DNA from 2 places in the Aeromonas intestinalis genome. Region 1 is predicted to be linked to the other one. Evidence: riboswitches for the same ligand, from Rfam matches in the RefSeq annotation. Region 1 holds a riboswitch; the other holds the start of a gene.
What was found. Region 1 has a riboswitch for thiamine pyrophosphate ahead of thiB (thiamine ABC transporter substrate binding subunit). Riboswitches for the same ligand answer to the same signal wherever they lie in the genome.
Positions count from the first base shown of each region.

Region 1 (9,807 bases):
GCTGCATGACCTGTCTGAACTGCGGCGATTCCAAGTGCGGCTGACGTGGCCGAGCAGGGAATAACCCCGTGCAAAAGACCGGCCACTGGCCGGTCTTTTTTATTGATGGCTTTATATACAATCAGTTGCGGTGACCAAGGGAAATGTTGCGCGTCCGTAAAATCGGGCGTAGCGTTGGGAGGTAATAAAACTGTCACGGCCGTGTGGTTTCAATGACATCTGAGATTCACACACGTGGCACCCCCAGTGCCAAGGAGGATGCTTATGGACAATACGGACCGAAAGCTGTTTATCCTGGATACCAACGTTCTGCTTCACGAACCCCTCGCCATCTACTCCTTCAAAGAGCACGACGTGCTCATCCCCATGACGGTGCTGGAAGAGCTCGACAACATCAAGGATCGCCAGAAAGACGTCAGCCGGGATGCGCGCATCGCCATCCGGGCGCTGGAAGACGTGTTTCGTGACGCGACCCCCGAGCAGATCGTGCAGGGGGTGGCGCTGGCCGGCGAGGCGAGCGGTCATATCTCCATCTTCAGCGATCACCATCTGCCCCAGGATGCCGAGGTGTTCACCGACAAGGAGGCGGACAACCGCATCATCAACGCCGCCCTCTATCTGCAAAAGCACGAATTGAAACGCCAGGTGGTGCTGGTGACCAAGGACATCAACATGCGCCTCAAGGCCAAGGGGGCCGGCCTTGCGCACGTTGAGGACTATCGCAGCGACCAGCTGATCGACGACATCCGCCTCTTGGCCAAGGGCTTCCAGGTGGTGCCAGGCAGCTTCTGGGAGCGGGTCGGCGAGTGCGACAGCGAGACCCACGGCCGGGATACCGTCCATGTGATCGATGCCGAGCTGCTGGAGGGGGTCCACGTCAACCAGTACCTGCTGGACGAGGAGAACTTCTTCGCGGCCCGGGTGCTGAGCCACGATGGCCACAAGATCCGCCTCAAAGATCTGGGCCGCGAGCGGCTGATGTCCCGCAAGGCCTGGGGCGTACATCCCAAGAACGTCTATCAGGGCATGGCGTTGGATGCCCTGCTGGATCCGCACATCGATCTGGTGATCCTGACCGGCCCGGCGGGTTGCGGCAAGACCCTGCTCGCCATGGCGGCGGCGCTGGAGCTGGTGATCGAGAAGGGGATCTACGAGAAGGTGATCGTCACCCGCAACACCCCGGAGATTGCCGAGAGCATCGGCTTCCTGCCCGGCACCGAAGAAGAGAAGATGATGCCCTGGCTGGCGGCGGTCACCGACACCCTGGAGGTGCTGCACAAGCAGGACGAGAACATGAGCGGGTCCCTCAGCTACATCATGGAGAAGGCCAACATCCAGTTCAAATCGGTCAACTTCATGCGCGGACGCAGCATCCAGAACACCTTCGTGCTGCTGGACGAGTGCCAGAACCTGACCGCGTCCCAGATCAAGACCATCATCACCCGTTGCGGCGAGGGCACCAAGATCGTCTGCTCCGGCAACTTGGCCCAGATTGACTCCAACTACCTGAGCCCGGTCACCTCGGGCCTGACCTATATCGTCGAGCGCTTCAAGGATTTCGATGGCAGTGCCAACATCTTCCTGAACGGGGTGGTGCGCAGCAAGCTCGCCTCCTTCGCCGAGGAAAACCTCTGATTTCACTCAGTATCTTCATATGAAAGAGGGAGGCCATTGGCCTCCCTCTTTTGATCCCCGGATCCCGCTTCAGGAGGTGTGGGAGTGGCCCAGATAGCGCTGCAGGCCCGGGTGATCGCTGTTTTGCAAAATGTCCGGCGTGCCCTGCAGGGCGATGCGCCCCTCGTCCACGAACAGCACCCGATCGGCGATGAGCTGGGCGTCTTCCGGGTTGTGGGACACCATCAGCACCGTGATGCCCTGCTCGCAGGCGAGCCGAGCGACTTCCGCCAGCATCTCCCGGCGCAGGGCGGGGTCCAGCGCCGAGAAGGGCTCGTCCAGCAGCAGCAGCGGCTTGCCACGCACCAGCGCACGGGCCAGGCCGACCCGCTGCTGCTGACCGCCGGAGAGCTGCTCCGGCAGCCTGTCCTGCATGTTACCCAAGCCGACCCGGGTCGCCGCCTCCTTCACCTGGGCGCGCTGGGCCGGGGTCAAGCGCAGGCCCGGATGCAGGCCGATGGCGATGTTGTCGAACACCGAGAGGTGCAGGAACAGGTTGTGATCCTGGAACAGGGTGGTCACCGGGCGCTCGGCGGGGCCGAGCGGTAGCAGATCGATGCCATCGAAGCGCAAGGCGCCTGATTCCACCGGTACGAAGCCCGCGATCATGCCGAGCAGGGTGGATTTGCCGGCGCCGCTTGGACCGATCAGCGCCGTGATCTCCCCCTTGGGCAGGGAGGCGTTGAAGCTGACGCGCCAATCAGGGTAACTGGTTGCCAAATCATCAATTAACAGCATCTTTGACTCCTGTGATATGGCTGATAGCGCAGACTGTATGTGCGGCCGCAGCCAGGCAGCGAACTCGACTGTCACGCATCCAGGTTTTTCCCCCCCAGACCCCGCTCCACCAGCCAGAACAGAGAGAAGCAGAGGGTCAGCAGCAGCAGGGCGGTGGCCGCCGCCTCGGTCAGCCGGTAGCTGCCGAGCTGCTGATAGAGCAACCAGGGCAAGGTGGTGAGGGTCTGGCTGCCGAACATGGCGATGGCGCCGAGATCCCCCAAAGACAGGATCATGGAGAGCGCCATGGCCAGCGCCAGGGGGCGGCGTAGCAGGGGCCACTCTACCAGCCGCAGGCGTTGCAGGCCGCGCACCCCCAGGCTGTCCGCCAGCCGGTCGTACTGGCGCACCACCAGCTGCATGGGGGCGGAAAGGGTACGCAGCACATAGGGCAGCGCCATCAGGGCGTTGACCAGTACCACCAGCCAGGGGCCGAGGGCGAAGACGTCGGCGAAGGGCATGAACAGGATGAAGAGGCCGGTACTGAGCACCACCGCCGGGATCATCAAGATCATGGAGCCGCTGGCCTCCCACAGGGCGGCGGCTCGCCGCTTGCGATCCCGCACTCTCAGGTGGCGGCTGGTGAGCAGCAGACCGGTGCCGAGCAAGGTGGCCAGGCTCCCCGCCGCCAGCGCGATGCCGAGGGATTGCCCCCCCGCCTGCCACAGCTGGGGTGATCCCAATGCCGCCAGCAGGCCGGGGTTGAAACCGGCGATGACGATGGCCAGCAGGGGTGGCAGGAAGATGGCGAGACCGAGGCCGAGAGCGAGGCCGTCGACCAGCCGGGTGCCCGGCTGGTGCCTGTCTGGTCGCAGGCAGGGGCGGCGGCCGCTGATCCGGTTGGGGGTTGAGCCTTGCAGCTTGTGTTGCAGCAGCAGGAGGCCTGCGGTCAGCAGCAGTTGCACCAGGGCCAGGCCACCGGCGGTGGCGAGATCGAAGTCAAAGCGCAGGGCCTGGTAGACCGCCACCTCCAAGGTGGTGGACTTGGGGCCACCGCCCAGCGCCAGCACTGTGGTGAAACTGGTGAAGCAGAGCATGAAGATGAGGCTCGCCAATCCCGGCAGCAGGCCACGGATGATGGGCCACTCCAGCAGCCGGAAGATGTGGGAGGAGCGCATGCCGAGCTGGCTGGCGAGGCGCCAGGAGGATTCGGGGATGCTCTCTATGCCTTGCAGGATGAGGCGCGCCGCCAGCGGCATGTTGAAGAAGACGTGGGCCAGCAGGATGCCGAACAGGCCATAGAGGTAGTTGCCGGGATCCAGTCCGGCACTGCGCAATGCCTGGGGCAACCAGCCCTGGGTGCCGTGCACCGCGACGATGCCGAAGATGGCGATGATGACCGGCAGCACCAGGGAGAGGCCGAACAGCTTGAGCAGCCACTTCCGGCCACGAAAACGGCGCCGCGCCAGGGCTCTGGCCACCGGAATGGCCAGCCCCAGGCTCAGCAGGGTGGAGAGCAGCGCCTGCCAGAGGCTGAAGCCCAGCACGTGGCGCAGATAAGGATCCGTGAGCAGGCTGCCCGGGAGGGAGCCCGCCTGCCACAGCAGGGCCGCGAGGGGCCCAAGGGAGAGCAACAGGATGACGGCGGTGGCTGCACTGCCCGGCAGCCACCAGAGGGGACGAGACAGGGGTTTCACAAAGTGATGGCTCACTGGGTGACGGCTTGCAGCCATTCCCGGATCCAGCCCTTGCGGTTGGCGGCCACCTCGTCAGAGCTGAAGCTCAGCGGTTTGGCAACGGTGATCATCTGCTCGAAGCCCTTGGGCAGCGGGGTGTCGATCACCGGATACATCCAGTTGCCGCCCGGAATTTCTTGCTGGAAGGCGGGGCTCACCATGAACTGCAGGAACTGGTCGGCCAGCTTGTCTTGCTTGGCGCTCGCCAGCTTGGCGGCCACTTCCACCTGGCGATAGTGACCCTCTTCGAAGGCGGCGGCCTGGTACTGGGCCTTGTTCTCGGCGATCAGGTGATAGGCCGGGGAGGTGGTATAGGAGAGCACCATGTCCGCCTCGCCATCGAGGAACATGCCATAGGCCTCGGACCAGCCCTTGGTGACGGTGACCGTCTTCTTGGCAAGCTGGGCCCAGGCGGCGGGGGCCTGGTCGCCATAGACGGACTTCATCCACAGCATCAGCCCCTGACCCGGGGTGGAGGTGCGGGGATCCTGGTAGATCACCTTGAGATCCGGGCGCTCCACCAGCTCTTTCAGGCTCTTGGGCGGGGTCTTGAGCGTGTCCTTGTTGTAGACGAAGGCGAAGTAGCCGTAGTCATAGGGGACGAAGGTATCGTCCTGCCAGCCACCCGGCACCTTGAGGGCGGCCAGATCCGTGTGATGGGGGGCGAACAGACCGCTCTGCTTGGCTTCGCTCACCAGGGCGTCGTCCAGCCCCAGCACCATGTCGGCCTTGCTGTGTTTGCCTTCCAGTCGCAGCCGGTTGAGGATGGCGACCCCGTCTTCCAGCGCCACCAGATTGAGGGTGCAGTTGCACTCCTTCTCGAAGGCCTGCTTGATCTTGGGGCCCGGACCCCATTCGCTGGCGAAGGAGCCGTAGGTGTAGACGGTGAGGGTGTCGGCGGCGAAGGCCTGGGCACTGAGCAGGCTGGTGGCGACCAGCAGAAGGGTTTTCATCGATGGCACTCCCTGTGGGTTGCGAGCTGCCAGCGGATGAGGGCGCAAAAAACGAGCGCCATGCCTCAAATTCCTCCGCCAGCATTATCTGGATCAGGTTCACGGGTATAATCTCAGCGGTAAACCGCACCCCGTTTGAGAAACGAATCGCATTGTATTGACGTTCTGGAAGGGAGGCCAGCACTATGTGTCGCGCACCCCGTCCTGCCTATCCAATCCATGGAGGAAGCCTCGAGTGATCACCAGCACCAAGGAAAGACGCGCCTTTCAACGCATGGTCATCAATGCCCCCGTCACCCTCTATCAACAGCCCAGGGTGCTGGAAGGGGTCTGCCGGGATCTCAGCGCCAACGGCATGGGGGTGGAGATAAACCAGCATGACTTCGACGTCACCCAGCCCCTCAGGGTCAGCCTGGCCACCAGCAGCAACCTGCTGCCTCCCTTCGAGGCCCAGGCCCGCATCGTGCGGGTGCTGGAGGAGGACAAGGGGCTCTTGCTGGCGCTGGAGTTCCTGCCCCAGACCTGATTTATCGATATATTTCACTGCTTTTTCATCGGCCCGCACTCGCGGGTCGATGTTTTTATATTGCTGGCAGGATTAATCGCTGCCTTTTGTTCATCTGCACCCACGGCTCGCCCATGTCCGCATCGATTTACGGGCTGGCCCTGACCGCTTGCACACTGAGCTGCCTGCTGTCGACCAGGGTCTTGCTGGTGGGGGCCAGCTGGCCCATGGGGAGCTGGGCCGGGCCGGTCGGCTCCATCAGCAGATAGGTCTGCCCCTCCCAACTGAGCACGGCCTCACCGGCCTTGGCGGGCAGGGCGACCCCCAGCAGGGCGTGACCGGGGACGAACACCATGATTTGGGGGAGCTCGGGGAAGAGCTGGGCCAGCATGGCCGCCATCAGGGTCACCTTGCTGTCGCAATCCCCCGCATTCTGCTCCAGCACCTGGCGCGGGGTCAGAAACCCCTTGCCGGCACGGCCGGACTGGCTGTCCAGCAGGCGATAAGGGATGACCTGAATGAAGTCGAGCATGAAGGCCACCGTCTGCTGGCGGGCGGCCAGCTCGGTCTCGCCAGACTGGTTGAGTTGCTCGGCCAGCGGGGCCAGCTCGGCCCGGCTCTCCAGGGCGATGCGCACGTGATCCTGCTTGATGGCGGGGGCGCCATCGGGCGGCGTGAAAGGCTGGAAGTAGTGCTGCTTGAGCCACTCGGCCTCCAACTTGGCCTGCTGTGGCTTGACCCAGGCCTCGGCCTCCCTCGCCTGATCGGCGTTGCGGCTCCTGATGCTGAGGGCAAGGCTGGGGCGAGCCAGGGAGAACTGCACCTCGGGGAAGTCGATGACGGCCTGCTGCAACAGGCGCTGCAACACCTCCTCCTGCATGCGGGTGGGGCGATAGGCGATGAGGGGAGGCAAGCTTCCTGCCTCCAGCCGGTAGTCAAGCTGCTGCGCCTTGCCCTCCCTGTCCTGCCAGCCGACCTTGATCTGGCCGCCGCCGTTGCGAAAAGAGGTCTGCTCGGCCGCCACCGGCAGGGCAAGCAGCAGGGCGCAGAGCAGGGGCAGGGGGCAGGCTTTGGCCATCATCGTCTCCTCAAGGTGGCAGGGACCGGACAATAAAACGGGGAGCCCAGGCTCCCCATTGAGGTTACTCAGTTTATTGGCACCGGGCCGTTAGAGCCAGCTGGGCTGCTTCGCCTCGAAGGCATCGATGGCGGCCTCATGCTGCAGGGTCAGGCCGATGGCATCCAGCCCGTTGAGCAGGCAGTAACGGCGGAACTCGTCGATCTCGAAAGGGAAGGCGAGCTCACCGGCCCGTACCTGGTTGGCTTCCAGATCCACCTCGATCTCGATGCCCGGATTGGCGGCGACCAGCTGGAACAGGGCGTCCACCTCCTCTTCCTTCAGGCGGACCGGCACCAGACCGTTGTTGATGGCGTTGCCGTAGAAGATGTCGGCGAAGCTCGGGGCGATCAGGGTCTTGAAGCCGTAATCCGCCAGCGCCCAGGGGGCGTGCTCACGGCTGGAACCACAACCGAAGTTCTCCCGCGCCAACAGGATGCTGGCTCCCGCGTAACGGGGCTGGTTCAGTACGAACGCCGGGTTCGGCTGCTGGCCTGCATCGTCCAGGAAGCGCCAGTCGTGGAACAGGTGCTTGCCAAAGCCGATGCGGTTCACCTTCTGCAGAAACTGCTTGGGAATGATGGCGTCGGTGTCGACGTTGGCGCTGTCCAGCGGCACCACTATGCCTTTGTGTTGTTTGAATCCTGTCATGTTCATTCCCTCTTACAACCCACGAATGGAGATGATGCCGGTGGCGACAAAGGCTCGTCTGTGTTGTTTGAATGCTTTCATCCTAACCCCCTTTACAGCGCGCGAATGTCGGCGAAACGACCGGTGACGGCGGCGGCGGCAGCCATGGCCGGGCTCACCAGGTGGGTGCGGCCGGCACGGCCCTGACGACCCTCGAAGTTGCGGTTGCTGGTGGAGGCGCAGCGCTCCCCCGGTTGCAGCCGATCGTTGTTCATGGCCAGACACATGGAGCAGCCGGGCAGACGCCACTCGAAGCCCGCCTCGATGAAGATCTTGTCCAACCCCTCGGCCTCGGCCTGGGCCTTCACCTGTTCGGAGCCAGGAACCACCAGGGCCTGGACCCCGGCGGCCACCTTGCGGCCACGGGCGATGGCGGCGGCGGCGCGCAAGTCTTCGATGCGGCTGTTGGTGCAAGAGCCGATGAACACCTTGTCGATGGTGACGTCGGAGAGCTTCTGACCCGGTTGCAGGTCCATGTAGGCCAGGGCCTTGCGAGCGGATTGCTGCTCCATCAGATCGGCGAAGGAGTCCGGATCCGGGATGGGCTCGCCCACGGCGATCACCTGGCCCGGGTTGGTGCCCCAGGTCACCTGAGGGGCGATGTCGGCGGCATCGAGCACCACCTCGGCGTCGAAGATGGCGCCTTCGTCACTCTTGAGCGTTCGCCAGTAGGCGATGGCTTGCTTGAGTGCCTCACCCTCGGGGGCGAAGACCTTGCCGCGGATGTAGTCGATGGTGGTCTGATCCGGTGCGACCATGCCCGCCTTGGCGCCGAGTTCGATGGCCATGTTGCACACCGTCATGCGCCCTTCCATGGAGAGGCTCTCGATGGCATCCCCCGCGAACTCCACCACGTAACCGGTGCCGCCGGCATGGCCGACCTTGCCGATGATGGCGAGCACCACGTCTTTGGCGCTGATGCCCTCGGCCAGCTTGCCGTTGACGCTGATGCGCATGGTCTTGGCCCGGCCCTGCTTCAGGGTCTGGGTGGCCATCACGTGTTCCACTTCGGAGGTGCCGATGCCAAACGCCAGGGAGCCGAAGGCGCCGTGGGTGGCGGTGTGGGAGTCGCCGCAGACGATGGTGGTGCCGGGCAAGGTGATGCCAAGCTCGGGGCCCATCACGTGAACTATGCCCTGATACTGGTGGTTCAGGTCGTAGAGACGAACCCCGAACTCCTTGCAGTTGGCGGCGAGCGTCTCCATCTGGATGCGGGCCATCTCGCCGGAGGCGGCGATGTCCTTGGTGGTGGTGGAGACGTTGTGATCCATGGTGGCCCAGGTGAGATCCGGGCGGCGCAGCTGGCGGTTCATGGCGCGCAGGCCGTCGAATGCCTGCGGGCTGGTCACTTCGTGCACCAGGTGGCGGTCGATGTAAATGAGGGGGGTCTCCCCTTCCACTTCCCGCACCACGTGGGCGTCGAACACTTTCTGATAGAGGGTTTTTGACATTGCTTTCTTCCTTGTTATCCGCGGCGGGATCAGATGCGCGCGGCTATCTGATCGCCCATGGCGGCGGTGCTCTGTACCGGGTGCTGGGCACTCGACTGATGCAGATCGGCGGTGAAGTAACCCTCGGCCAGGGCCTGGGCCACGGCCTGCTCGATGGCCTTGGCGGCCTCCTCCTGCCCCAGGCTGTAGCGCAGCATCAGGGCGGCGGAGAGGATCTGGGCGATGGGGTTGGCGATGCCCTTGCCGGCGATGTCCGGCGCAGAGCCACCGGCCGGCTCGAACAGGCCGAAACCGGATTCGTTCAGGCTGGCAGAAGGCAGCAGCCCCATGGAGCCGGTGATCATGGCGCATTCGTCGGAGAGGATGTCGCCGAACAGGTTGGAGCAGAGCAGCACGTCGAACTGGGACGGATCCTTGATGAGCTGCATGGTGGCGTTGTCGATGTACATATGGTTCAGTGCGACGTCGGGATAAGACTTGGCGACTTCAGCCACCACCTCGCGCCACAGGATGGAGGAGGCGAGCACGTTGGCCTTGTCGATGGAGGTGACCTTGGACTTGCGCACCCGGGCCGATTCGAACGCTATCTTGGCGATGCGCTCGATCTCATAGCGGTGATAGACCTCGGTGTCGAACGCCTTCTCGGTGGCGCCGCTGCCTTCGCGCCCCTTGGGCTGGCCGAAGTAGATGCCGCCGGTCAGCTCGCGCACGCAGGCGATGTCAAAGCCCCGATCCGAGATGTCGGCACGCAGGGGGGAGAACTGCTCCAGGCCGGTGTAGATACGGGCCGGGCGCAGGTTGCAGAACAGTTTGAAGTGGGCGCGAAGGGGCAAGAGGGCTCCGCGTTCCGGCTGATCGTTCGGGGGCAGGTGCTCCCACTTGGGGCCGCCGACCGAACCGAACAGCACGGCGTCTGCGGCTTCGCAGCCTGCGATGGTGCTCTGGGGCAGGGGGGTGCCGTGGT
Region 1 covers NZ_JBSTYK010000012.1:4,211-14,017, forward strand. Annotated here, with positions in the region: gene ACW5W7_RS15365 (TSCPD domain-containing protein) at 1-44, shown strand, start outside; gene ACW5W7_RS15370 (PhoH family protein) at 265-1,635, shown strand; gene thiQ (thiamine ABC transporter ATP-binding protein) at 1,705-2,412, opposite strand; gene thiP (thiamine/thiamine pyrophosphate ABC transporter permease) at 2,484-4,124, opposite strand; gene thiB (thiamine ABC transporter substrate binding subunit) at 4,100-5,080, opposite strand; TPP riboswitch at 5,134-5,224, opposite strand; gene ACW5W7_RS15390 (PilZ domain-containing protein) at 5,316-5,606, shown strand; gene ACW5W7_RS15395 (transglutaminase domain-containing protein) at 5,734-6,663, opposite strand; gene leuD (3-isopropylmalate dehydratase small subunit) at 6,754-7,353, opposite strand; gene leuC (3-isopropylmalate dehydratase large subunit) at 7,446-8,843, opposite strand; gene leuB (3-isopropylmalate dehydrogenase) at 8,873-9,807, opposite strand, start outside.

Region 2 (9,807 bases), on a different contig from region 1:
GGAGGGGGCGAGTTCCCGCGCCCGCATCAGCTCGAAGTAACCGTGGGTGGAGATGCCGAGGCGCAGGCCGGCGGACTGGATGGCGGCGAGATCCGCCGTCTCCATGTCCTCCTGCCCCAGGTGCACCCCGTAGGCACCGGCCTCGATGGCTTGCTGCCAGTAGTCGTTGATAAAGAGCCGGGCGCCATGCTGGCGGCCCAAAGCCACCGCAGTTCGAATAGCTGGCGCCACCTCGGCTTCTGGCAAGTCCTTGATCCGTAATTGTATGGTCTTGACCCCCGCCGCCAGCAGCCGCTCCAGCCACAACACCGAATCCACCACAGGGTAGAGGCCGAGGCGATGTTCGGTCTCGGCGAAAGGGCCTCGGGGCAGGCGGGCCTCGCTGGCAGGACAGAGACCGAAGCGGCGATCCAGCTCGGAACCTGGCAACACGGCGCGAGGGAACCGGGGGAGATCGACCGGCCAGCCGAGGTGGGCGATGGGGCCGGGGCCGGCTCCCACCCCCTGCGCCCCTGCCAGCCCTTGTTGCAGGTAAGCGCGCGCAAGTGTGATGGCGTCTTCGATGGGGTAGTCCAGCGCCACGACGGCGGCGATGGCGCTGGCATAACAGCAGCCGGTGCCGTGGCCGTGACGGGTGGCGAGGCGCGGCGCCGCCAGCCAGAACTCCCGACCCTCATCCTGGTAGTAGTCGAGACAGTGATCCCCGCTCCAATCGAGGTGGCCGCCCTTCACCAGCACGGCGCGGGCGCCGAGTTCGCGCAGCCGCGCCGCGCCCGCCCGCACCAGCGCCGGGCTGGTCGCCGGAATGCCGGTCAGGGCTTCCAGCTCGGGGCCGTTGGGGGTGATGAGAGACAGGCGCGGCAGCAGGTGTTCGCGCACCGCCGCCAGCATGTTCGGCTCCGCCATGGGGGTGCCTGTACTCGCGATGGCCACCGGGTCATAGACCACAAAGGGGGCGCTCAGGGTATCCAGCCGCCGAGCCAGTACCTCCACATGCAGCCGGGTCGGCAGCAGGCCTATCTTGATGGCGGCGGGGGGCAGATCAACGCCAAGGGCGTCGATCTGGGCGCAGAAGCTCTGCATCAGCACGGGATCCACCATCTTCACCGCCACCGAGTTCTGGGCCGTGATGGCGGAGATCACCGAGCAGCCGTGCACCCCGAGGGCATGCATCGTATGCAGATCGGCCTGGATGCCGGCGCCGCCCCCGGAGTCCGAACCCGCTATGGTCCAGACGATGGGTTTGGATTCGCCGTTCATGCTTCTTCCCGATCCTGTTTGAGCGCGGCGGCCTGATGGTAGAGCTCGCCCCCCTTCTCCTTGAACACTTCCGCCATCTGGGCCATGCCGGTTTCCACCTCCGCCACGACCCGCTCCTGCTGGCCGTCCATGCCCACCAGTTTCACTTCGACCGCTTCCAGCTTGGCGGCGTAGTCGCGCACGTCCTGGGTGATCTTCATGGAGCAGAACTTGGGGCCGCACATGGAGCAGAAGTGCGCCACCTTGCCGGACTCCTGGGGCAGGGTCTCGTCGTGGTAGGCGCGGGCGGTCTCGGGATCCAGCGCCAGGTTGAACTGATCCTCCCAGCGGAACTCGAAGCGGGCCTTGGACATGGCGTTGTCGCGGATCTGGGCACCCGGGTGACCCTTGGCCAAGTCGGCGGCGTGGGCGGCGATCTTGTAGGTGATGAGCCCCTGCTTCACGTCTTCCTTGTTCGGCAGCCCCAGGTGCTCCTTGGGGGTGACATAGCAGAGCATGGCGCAGCCGTACCAGCCGATCATGGCGGCACCGATGCCGGAGGTGAAGTGATCGTAGCCGGGGGCGATGTCGGTGGTGAGCGGGCCGAGGGTGTAGAAGGGGGCCTCGTGGCAGTGTTCCAGCTGCTCGGTCATGTTGCGCTCGATCATGTGCATGGGCACGTGGCCAGGCCCCTCGATCATCACCTGCACGTCGTACTCCCAGGCGATCCTGGTGAGCTCACCCAGGGTGTGCAGCTCGGCGAATTGCGCCTCGTCGTTGGCATCATAGACGGAGCCCGGACGCAGGCCATCCCCCAAGGAGAGCGCCACGTCGTAGGCCGCGCAGATCTCGCAGATCTCGCGGAAGTGCTGGTAGAGGAAGTTCTCCTTGTGGTGGGACAGGCACCACTTGGCCATGATGCTGCCGCCGCGGGAGACGATACCAGTAAGGCGCTTGGCGGTCATGGGCACGTAGCGCAGCAGCACGCCGGCGTGGATGGTGAAGTAATCCACCCCCTGCTCGGCCTGCTCCAGCAAGGTGTCGCGGAACAACTCCCAGGTCAGATCCTCGGCGATGCCGTTGGTCTTCTCCAGGGCCTGGTAGATGGGTACGGTACCGATGGGCACAGGGCTGTTGCGCAGGATCCACTCGCGGGTCTCGTGGATGTAACGGCCGGTGGAGAGATCCATGACGGTGTCGGCGCCCCAGCGGGTGGACCAGACCAGCTTCTCCACTTCCTCTTCGATGCTGGAGGTTACCGCCGAGTTGCCGATGTTGGCGTTGATCTTCACCAGGAAGTTGCGGCCGATGATCATGGGCTCCGCTTCCGGGTGGTTGATGTTGCTGGGGATGATGGCGCGACCGGCGGCCACCTCATCGCGCACGAATTCCGGGGTGATGTTCTCGGGCAGACGGGCACCGAAGCCCTGGCCCGGATGCTGGCGCAGCAGCAGCTCGGAGCGCACCCGCTCGCGGCCCATGTTCTCGCGAATGGCGATAAATTCCATCTCTGGGGTGACTATCCCCTGGCGGGCGTAGTGCAGCTGAGTTACCCAGTGGCCAGCCTTGGCGCGACGGGGTTTGGGCAGGTGCTCGAAGCGCAGGTGATCCAGCCCCTCGTCAGCCAGGCGCTCCTGGGTGAAGGTGGAGCTCAGGCCCGGCAGCGGCTCGGTATCACCCCGCTCCAGCACCCAGGCTTCCCGCAGGCGCGGCAGGCCGAGGCGCACGTCAATCCGGGCGTTTTCATCCCCGTAGGCGCCCGAGGTATCGTAGACAGGCACAGGATCGTTGGATTCAAACTTGGGCTCCTCCTTGGTGCCACCGACGAAGGTGTCGGCCAACTGGATCTCGCGCAGTCCCACCCGGATGTCGGGACGGGAGCCCTGAATGAAGATGCGCTTGGAGTTGGGATGGGCCATCCCCTTCAAGTTGTCGATAAAGCGCTGGGCGCTGGCACGCTGCTCGCGGCGGCTGGCCGGGACGGCCTTGGCGTTGTCGGAAACGGGCTGGACTTCTGGTGCGGACTGGATTGGGGTAGACATAGCAAAACTCACATTAACTGGTTGAAGTTATGGGTGTTTGCTTGTCTGGAGTTCGAGGAGAAGATGAACCTGCGAGCGGATGTGCTTACGAGAGGGAGTGGTGGTGCTGTCTTGGCCAACCGGGCTGATTATCCTGGCTTACCTTCCTGCCCCGCACAGACTCTCCCTGATGGGATGATTCGGCGAGGCAGGCTCCCTCTCGTGCGCTGGCTTGCCGAGGGCTGCCCTGTAGCAAGTCGGGAGCGGAGGCTCCCAAGCGCGGCAACTCGCAAGTTACCCTTGTTTCCCTTCGCAGGTCTTAACCTGATCAGGTTCCACGGATCCCGAATTAACGGTCTCAGCTTAGCGTCGTTCGACGGTCAGCACTCCGACAAGATGGCGCCAGTATATACGGCTCTGTTGTGAACTCAACTATGATTTTTTCGCTAACTAGCTACAATAGCGGTATTTCATTAAAATAGGGATGATATTTATGAAGATACATGTACGAATCTGCTTGATTGGCCTAGTTTGTTTTGGAATCAATGGCTGCAATAGCGATAACGACAATAAGACGCTGGCAGAACAATTAAATTATGCTCCTGAGGAACACGCTACAGAAAATGACATCAGCCCTTCTGTCTTCGTCTCCGCCATTGATCTCTCAGGATTGAATGAAGCTGATATAAAAAGCATCTCTTTCACAATAAAACCTAAGAATGGAAGTTTTTCGAAGGCAGTATCAGCTACCTACAACAAACAATATCTATCCCGTAACAATCTATACGACCCCACTAACAACAAAATACAGGTCCCTATTTTTGGACTGTACAGTAATTATGACAACATATTAACCCTGAATATTTCATTCATCGACAGCAGCATTTATTCATTCCAGAAAACGATCACAACACAGCGCTATATAGATAACGTGGGTATATATGACACCCCTGAAATAACTACCAAGCCGACGTCCACTCCCAGCTTTAGCTATTTTTATATAAAAGGCTCATTAAAAACACCAATCATCATGGATATAGATGGTGAAATACGTTGGGATATGGATATTAAAAGAGAATCCGGTTCATCCATATTTATGAATAACACATTTGTTACCGGTAACACAAAGAGTAAAAAAATTGACAGTCTGTCACTCTATGGAGTACAAAAAGAAATCAATCTCACCGGCACATCTATGGGCTCTGATGCCTATTTTCATCACAATATTGATCCTGGTAAAAATGGAATGCTTATTGAGTTGGATGGCACCACTGATGGGGCACTGAAAATTGAGTCTTTTCTGAGTGAAATGAATACAGATGGCAACGTCATAAAAGAGTGGGATCTCGGAAAGATATTCTCTGAGTACATGCTGCAGGAAGGTGATGACCCCAGTAACTTCGTTCGTAATGGCATTGACTGGTTTCATATGAACGCAGCCACCTACGATCCCTCAGATAATTCATTGATTATCTCCAGTCGTGAAAATTTCGTCGTAAAACTGGATTACGACACAGGAAAAATAATCTGGTTGTTGGGGGATGAAACCAAGCATTGGTACTCTTATCCTTCATTGCAAAAACTGGCCGTCTCTCTCAGCCCAGGCCAGGTTCCCATAGGTCAACACGCCGTATCGATCACCAACGAGGGGAGATTAATGCTGTTTAATAATGGACGGCAAAGCTTCAATCACCCATCAGGAACCTCGGCTGGCATTGATCTGGCCAGCAGTCAGGTCGCTATTTTTGATATCAACTCTCAGAATAAAATGGGTCAGATGGTATGGAATTTCGATGACGGTATCTACTCAGACATTTGTTCAAGCATCTATCAAGATAAAACAACATCTCAAGGAGATTATCTTATAAATTATGCCGCAGCAGACAACAGAGCTCGCGTGGTGATCCAGGGAGTGAACAAGGAAAAGCAAAAACTCTTCGAATTTAGCTACCCCAGCACAGTACCTTGCGCAACCTCTTGGAATGCCATCCAAATTCCCCTGGACAACATAATTTACAATTGAATATGTAATGGCGCCGTCATGCGGCGCCATTATTCTCGTATCCAAATTATTCGTATCGATACCATGAAGAGCTTGTCCATGTCATTACACAACCCCATGACCAAGATGACATATCTGATACCACTCTCTATTTTCCCTTTTGAATCTTCGCCTCATAGATGGGAATCCCGGTAAATCCCTTCACCACCATCCAATCGCTCACTCCCCCAACCGCTGCGCCAATCCCGAATACCGCTCGGTCTTTTTCCGTACCGCCTGGGCCAGCAGGGCACGATCGCCGTAGAGATCGAGACGGCGCTTGGCGCGGGTGATGCCGGTGTAGACCAGCTCTCGGGTCAGCAGGGGGCTGGGGCCATCCGGCAGCACCAGCACCGTATGGGCAAACTCCGACCCCTGGGACTTGTGGATGGTCATGGCGTAGACGGTCTCGTGGGGGGGCAATCGGCTCGGCAACAGGGCCCGCAGGCTGCCGTCCGGCTGCTCGAACCACACCTTCAATCGGCCGCTCTTATCGTGCTCATCGCTGTAGTCCGGCAGGCAGAGCCCCATGTCGCCGTTGTAGAGGCCGATGCCGTGATCGTTGCGCACCACCATCACCGGGCGGCCCGCGTACCAGTCGCCGTCACGCTGGACAAGCCCGGCTCGCGCCAGCGCCAGTTCGAGGCGCTGATTCAGCCCCTCCACCCCGAAGGGGCCGTCCCGCAGGGCGCAGAGGATCTGAAAGCCGTTGAACGCCTTGAACACGGCGGCGGGATCCTGCCCCTCCCGGGCCGCCTTGAGATAAGCCCCATACCCCTCCACCCCCTGGGCGATCAATCCCTCGTAGGCCTCCCCCGCCCAGGGGTGCAGGCTGATGTCCTTGAAGCCCTGACTCCAGACCGCTTCCACCGCGGCCGTGTCGCCGCCGTTGCAGGCCCGCGCCAGCTGGCCGATGCCGGAATGCTGGTCGAAACGCCAGCTCTTGGTGAGCAGGCAGAGGCTGTCACGCACGGTTGCCCCCGCAGGCGTGCCCTGCAGCCGGTAGCCGGTCTGGCGGGAGAGCCACTGTGCCTGCGCCTGGCTCACGCCCTCTTCCGTGAAGCTGCAGATATCGCCGAGCACGGCTCCGGCCTCCACCGAGGCGAGCTGATCCTTGTCACCGAGCAGGATGAGGCGGGCATGCCTGGGCAGCGCATCCAGCAGGCGCGCCATCATGGGCAAGTCCACCATGGAGGCCTCGTCCACCACCAGCAGGTCCAGGTGCAGGGGGTTGCCCTTGTGATGGCGGAACTGGCTGCGACCGGGGATGACCCCGAGCAGCCGGTGCAGGGTGCCCGCCTCGGTCGGGATGGCCGCCACCACCTCGGGGGCGAGATCCAGCGCCTGCAGGGCGCTGCCGATGCTCTCGGTGAGCCTTGCCGCCGCCTTGCCGGTGGGGGCCACCAGCCGGATGGCGGGGGCCTTGCCCTGTTGCAGGCCGGTCTCCACCAGGATGGCCAAGAGCTTGGCCACCGTGGTGGTCTTGCCGGTGCCGGGGCCGCCGGAGATCACCGCGAAGGGACGCGCCGCCGCGGTGGCCGCTGCCAGCTTCTGGCCGTTGCAGCAGAGCGCCTCGGGCACCAGGGTATCCAGCGCAGCCAGGTCGCTCGCCGCCTGGGCGCGGGCCAGCAAGGCCTCCACCTCGGGCCAGTTCACCTCGTCCGGGAAGACCAGATCCAGATACTTCTCCACAAACTGGGGGGCCGAGAAATCGGGGGCAAGGCGCGCCTCCAGCAGGGCCGAGAAGATCAAGGCGTCATCCCGGGCAAACAGCCGCGACAGGGTCGGTGCTATCTCGGGCCATTCGGCCTGCTCGCTCAAGGCGCCCAGATGGCGAGCCACCCCCTGCTCGAAGTCGTGGTAGCGGGTGAGGTAAAGCCGCTCCTGCCAGAGCCGCAGGGGCCAGCGCGGCGCCTCCCCGTCATTCTCCTCCTGGCCCACCAGCGGACTCGTGGCGAACAGCCCGGGCCAGAGCGCAGGGTCTGCCAGATCCATCAGCAGATCCCGGCTCTGATCCGGATCCAGCCCGAAGGGACGCCAGCCACCCTGGCTCGTCAGCAGGTTGAGCGGCAGACAGACGTGGCCACGGCCGAGCTCGAAACAGGTGAGCGCCGCCCCCAGCACCAGCTCGGGACCGGCCCCCAGATCCGCCACCAATTTGGCAAATTGCAGATCCAGCTGGCGAATGCGCCCCGCCAGGGCCAATTGTTTCAAGCGTTCGATCATCACAGCGCCCGTCATGCGTCCACCTTGTTTGATTTTTCTAAACGATCTTCATCAGGCATCACAGTTTGACTAAACAACTCGTCCAGCCCCAGCACCAGTTCCCGGCTCGGACGGCAGTGGAAGACGCCCCCCGCCGGCATGCCCCGCAGGAAGAGGTAATAGACGCCGCCAAAGTGCTGCTCGAAGTCGTAACCCGGCAGCCGTAGGCTGAGCAGCCGGTGCAGCGCCAGCGAATAGAGCTGGTATTGCAGGTCGTAGCGATGCTCCCGCATGGCAGACTCCAGCGCCGGACGGTCGTAATCCGCCGGGCTCATGCCGAGGTGGTTGGATTTGTAGTCCAGCAGATACCAGCGCCCCTGCCATTCGAACACCAGATCGATAAAGCCCTTGAGCATCCCCTGTACCGTACTGAAACTTAAGGGGTTGTTGCCCGCCGACAAGGGATCATGGCGCTGGCACAGGGCCGTCAGGGCCGGGGCAGTGACCCGCCCCATGGGCAGGAAGAACTCCAGCTCCACCTGCTTGCTGCCCGCCCCGAGCGCTCGCAGCCGCACCGGCTCCCCAAACCCAGTCTCGAGGGGGGTATCCAGCACCGCTTCCACCTGCCGTTGCAGCACGGGGGCCCAGTGCTCGTCGAACCCCTCCTGGGCCAGCAGGGTGGCGATATGGGCGCACAGCTCGTCCCCTTGCGCACTTTGGAAGTCGATGGTCTCGAACAGGCTGTGCAGCAGGGTGCCGGGGCGCGCGCCCTTGGGGAAGCTGAAGATGGAGGCCTCGGGGACCTCTTCCAGCAGCGGCGCGGCCGCCTCCGTCACCACCTCCGCATCGAAGCCGGGATTGGCCAGCACGCCCTTGCTGTGCCCCTGGCCCTGGGCCGCGAGGCCGGAGTAGGAGCTGATCCACCAGTCCCGCTCCAGTCGCCCCTCGAAGCGGCGCACCAGGGGCTCACCGAGGGACGCCTGATCGGGCTCCAGCGGGGCCGGGCGGGTGAGCGAGGGCTCACCGACCGCCACCCCGGGCAGGGCCTGCGCCAGCTCGCCAAGAGCCGTGTTCAGGGTCGCGGCATCGCCGGCCTCCCCCCGTTGCAGCAGGTAACCGATGGCGCACTGGTGCAGATCGGTTTGCTCGGATTTGCCGTTGCCGGAGCGCACCGGGGCCAGCCCCAGCCAGGTGGCATAGACCCCCCGGGTCAGGGCGACGTAGAGCAGCCGCAAGTCTTCGGCGAGGCGCTCCTTGTCGGCCTCGGCCAGGGATGCTTCCGACTCGGTCAGATCGAGCACGGTGCGGTTCTGGCCATCCTCCTCCTCGTGATAGAGGGGCAGTTCGGCGGCCCGATGGCTGCAGATGAAGGGCAGGAACACCAGGGGGTACTCCAACCCCTTGGACTTGTGGATGGTGACGATCTGCACCAGCTTTCGCTCGGATTCGAGGCGCAGTACCTGCTCCGCCACCTGGCCGTTGGGGTGGCTCACCGCCTCCCCCAGCCAGCGCAGCAGGGCATACTCCCCGTCCAGCTCGCAGCTTGCCTGTTGCAGCAACTCGGCGAGGTGAAGGTAGTTGGTCAGCCGCCGCTCCCCATAGGGGCTCGCCAGCAGGGAGGCGGCGAGGTTGCGCCTGTGCAGCAGGGCCCGCAGCATGGCCAGCACCCCGTTGCGGTGCCAGATCGCGCGGTAGTCCATGAACTCCTGCACCGCGCTCTCCCAGGCCCGCTCGTCCGAGGCAAGGGCATCCAGCGCCCTGGCGTCGAGATCGAACAGACCAGTGGCGAGCGCCGCCCGCAGGCTGCGCTCCTCGCTCGGGTTCTGGCAGGCATGCAGGATGAAGAGGATCTCCCGCGCCTCCACCTGAGCCAGCACGCTCTCCCGGTTGGAGAGATAGACGGAGGCGATGGCGAGGCGGGCCAGCTCCTGCTGCACCAGCCGCCCCTCGGCGCCGGTGCGCACCAGCACGGCGATCTCCCCCGCCATGAGCGGCGCGTCCCCTATCATGGCCTTGCCCTCGCGGGCGAGTCCGAGCAGGCGGCGAATCTCGGCGGCGGTGGCGCGGGCCATCAGGCTCTGATACTCCCCCCGGTTGAAGGTGGGCTGGCCGCCCAGCTGCCAGCAGTGCAGCACGGGAGCGACCTCTCCCTCCAGCAGCAGCGTCTTGCCCTTGCCTTGGGCTTCCACCGGCAGGAAGGGGATGTCCGCCTCATAGATGAAGGGATCTTTCGCCCGCTCGAACAGACCGTTGACCGCCGCCACCAGGGCGCGGCTTGAGCGGTAGTTGCGCCCGAGGGTG
Region 2 covers NZ_JBSTYK010000018.1:39,463-49,269, forward strand. Annotated here, with positions in the region: gene thiE (thiamine phosphate synthase) at 1-1,260, opposite strand, end outside; gene thiC (phosphomethylpyrimidine synthase ThiC) at 1,257-3,281, opposite strand; TPP riboswitch at 3,548-3,661, opposite strand; gene ACW5W7_RS18755 (aryl-sulfate sulfotransferase) at 3,754-5,283, shown strand; gene recD (exodeoxyribonuclease V subunit alpha) at 5,482-7,542, opposite strand; gene recB (exodeoxyribonuclease V subunit beta) at 7,539-9,807, opposite strand, start outside.
Region 2: it holds a riboswitch for thiamine pyrophosphate, as region 1 does, so the genes downstream of both, thiC (phosphomethylpyrimidine synthase ThiC) here and thiB (thiamine ABC transporter substrate binding subunit) in region 1, are expected to answer to the same signal.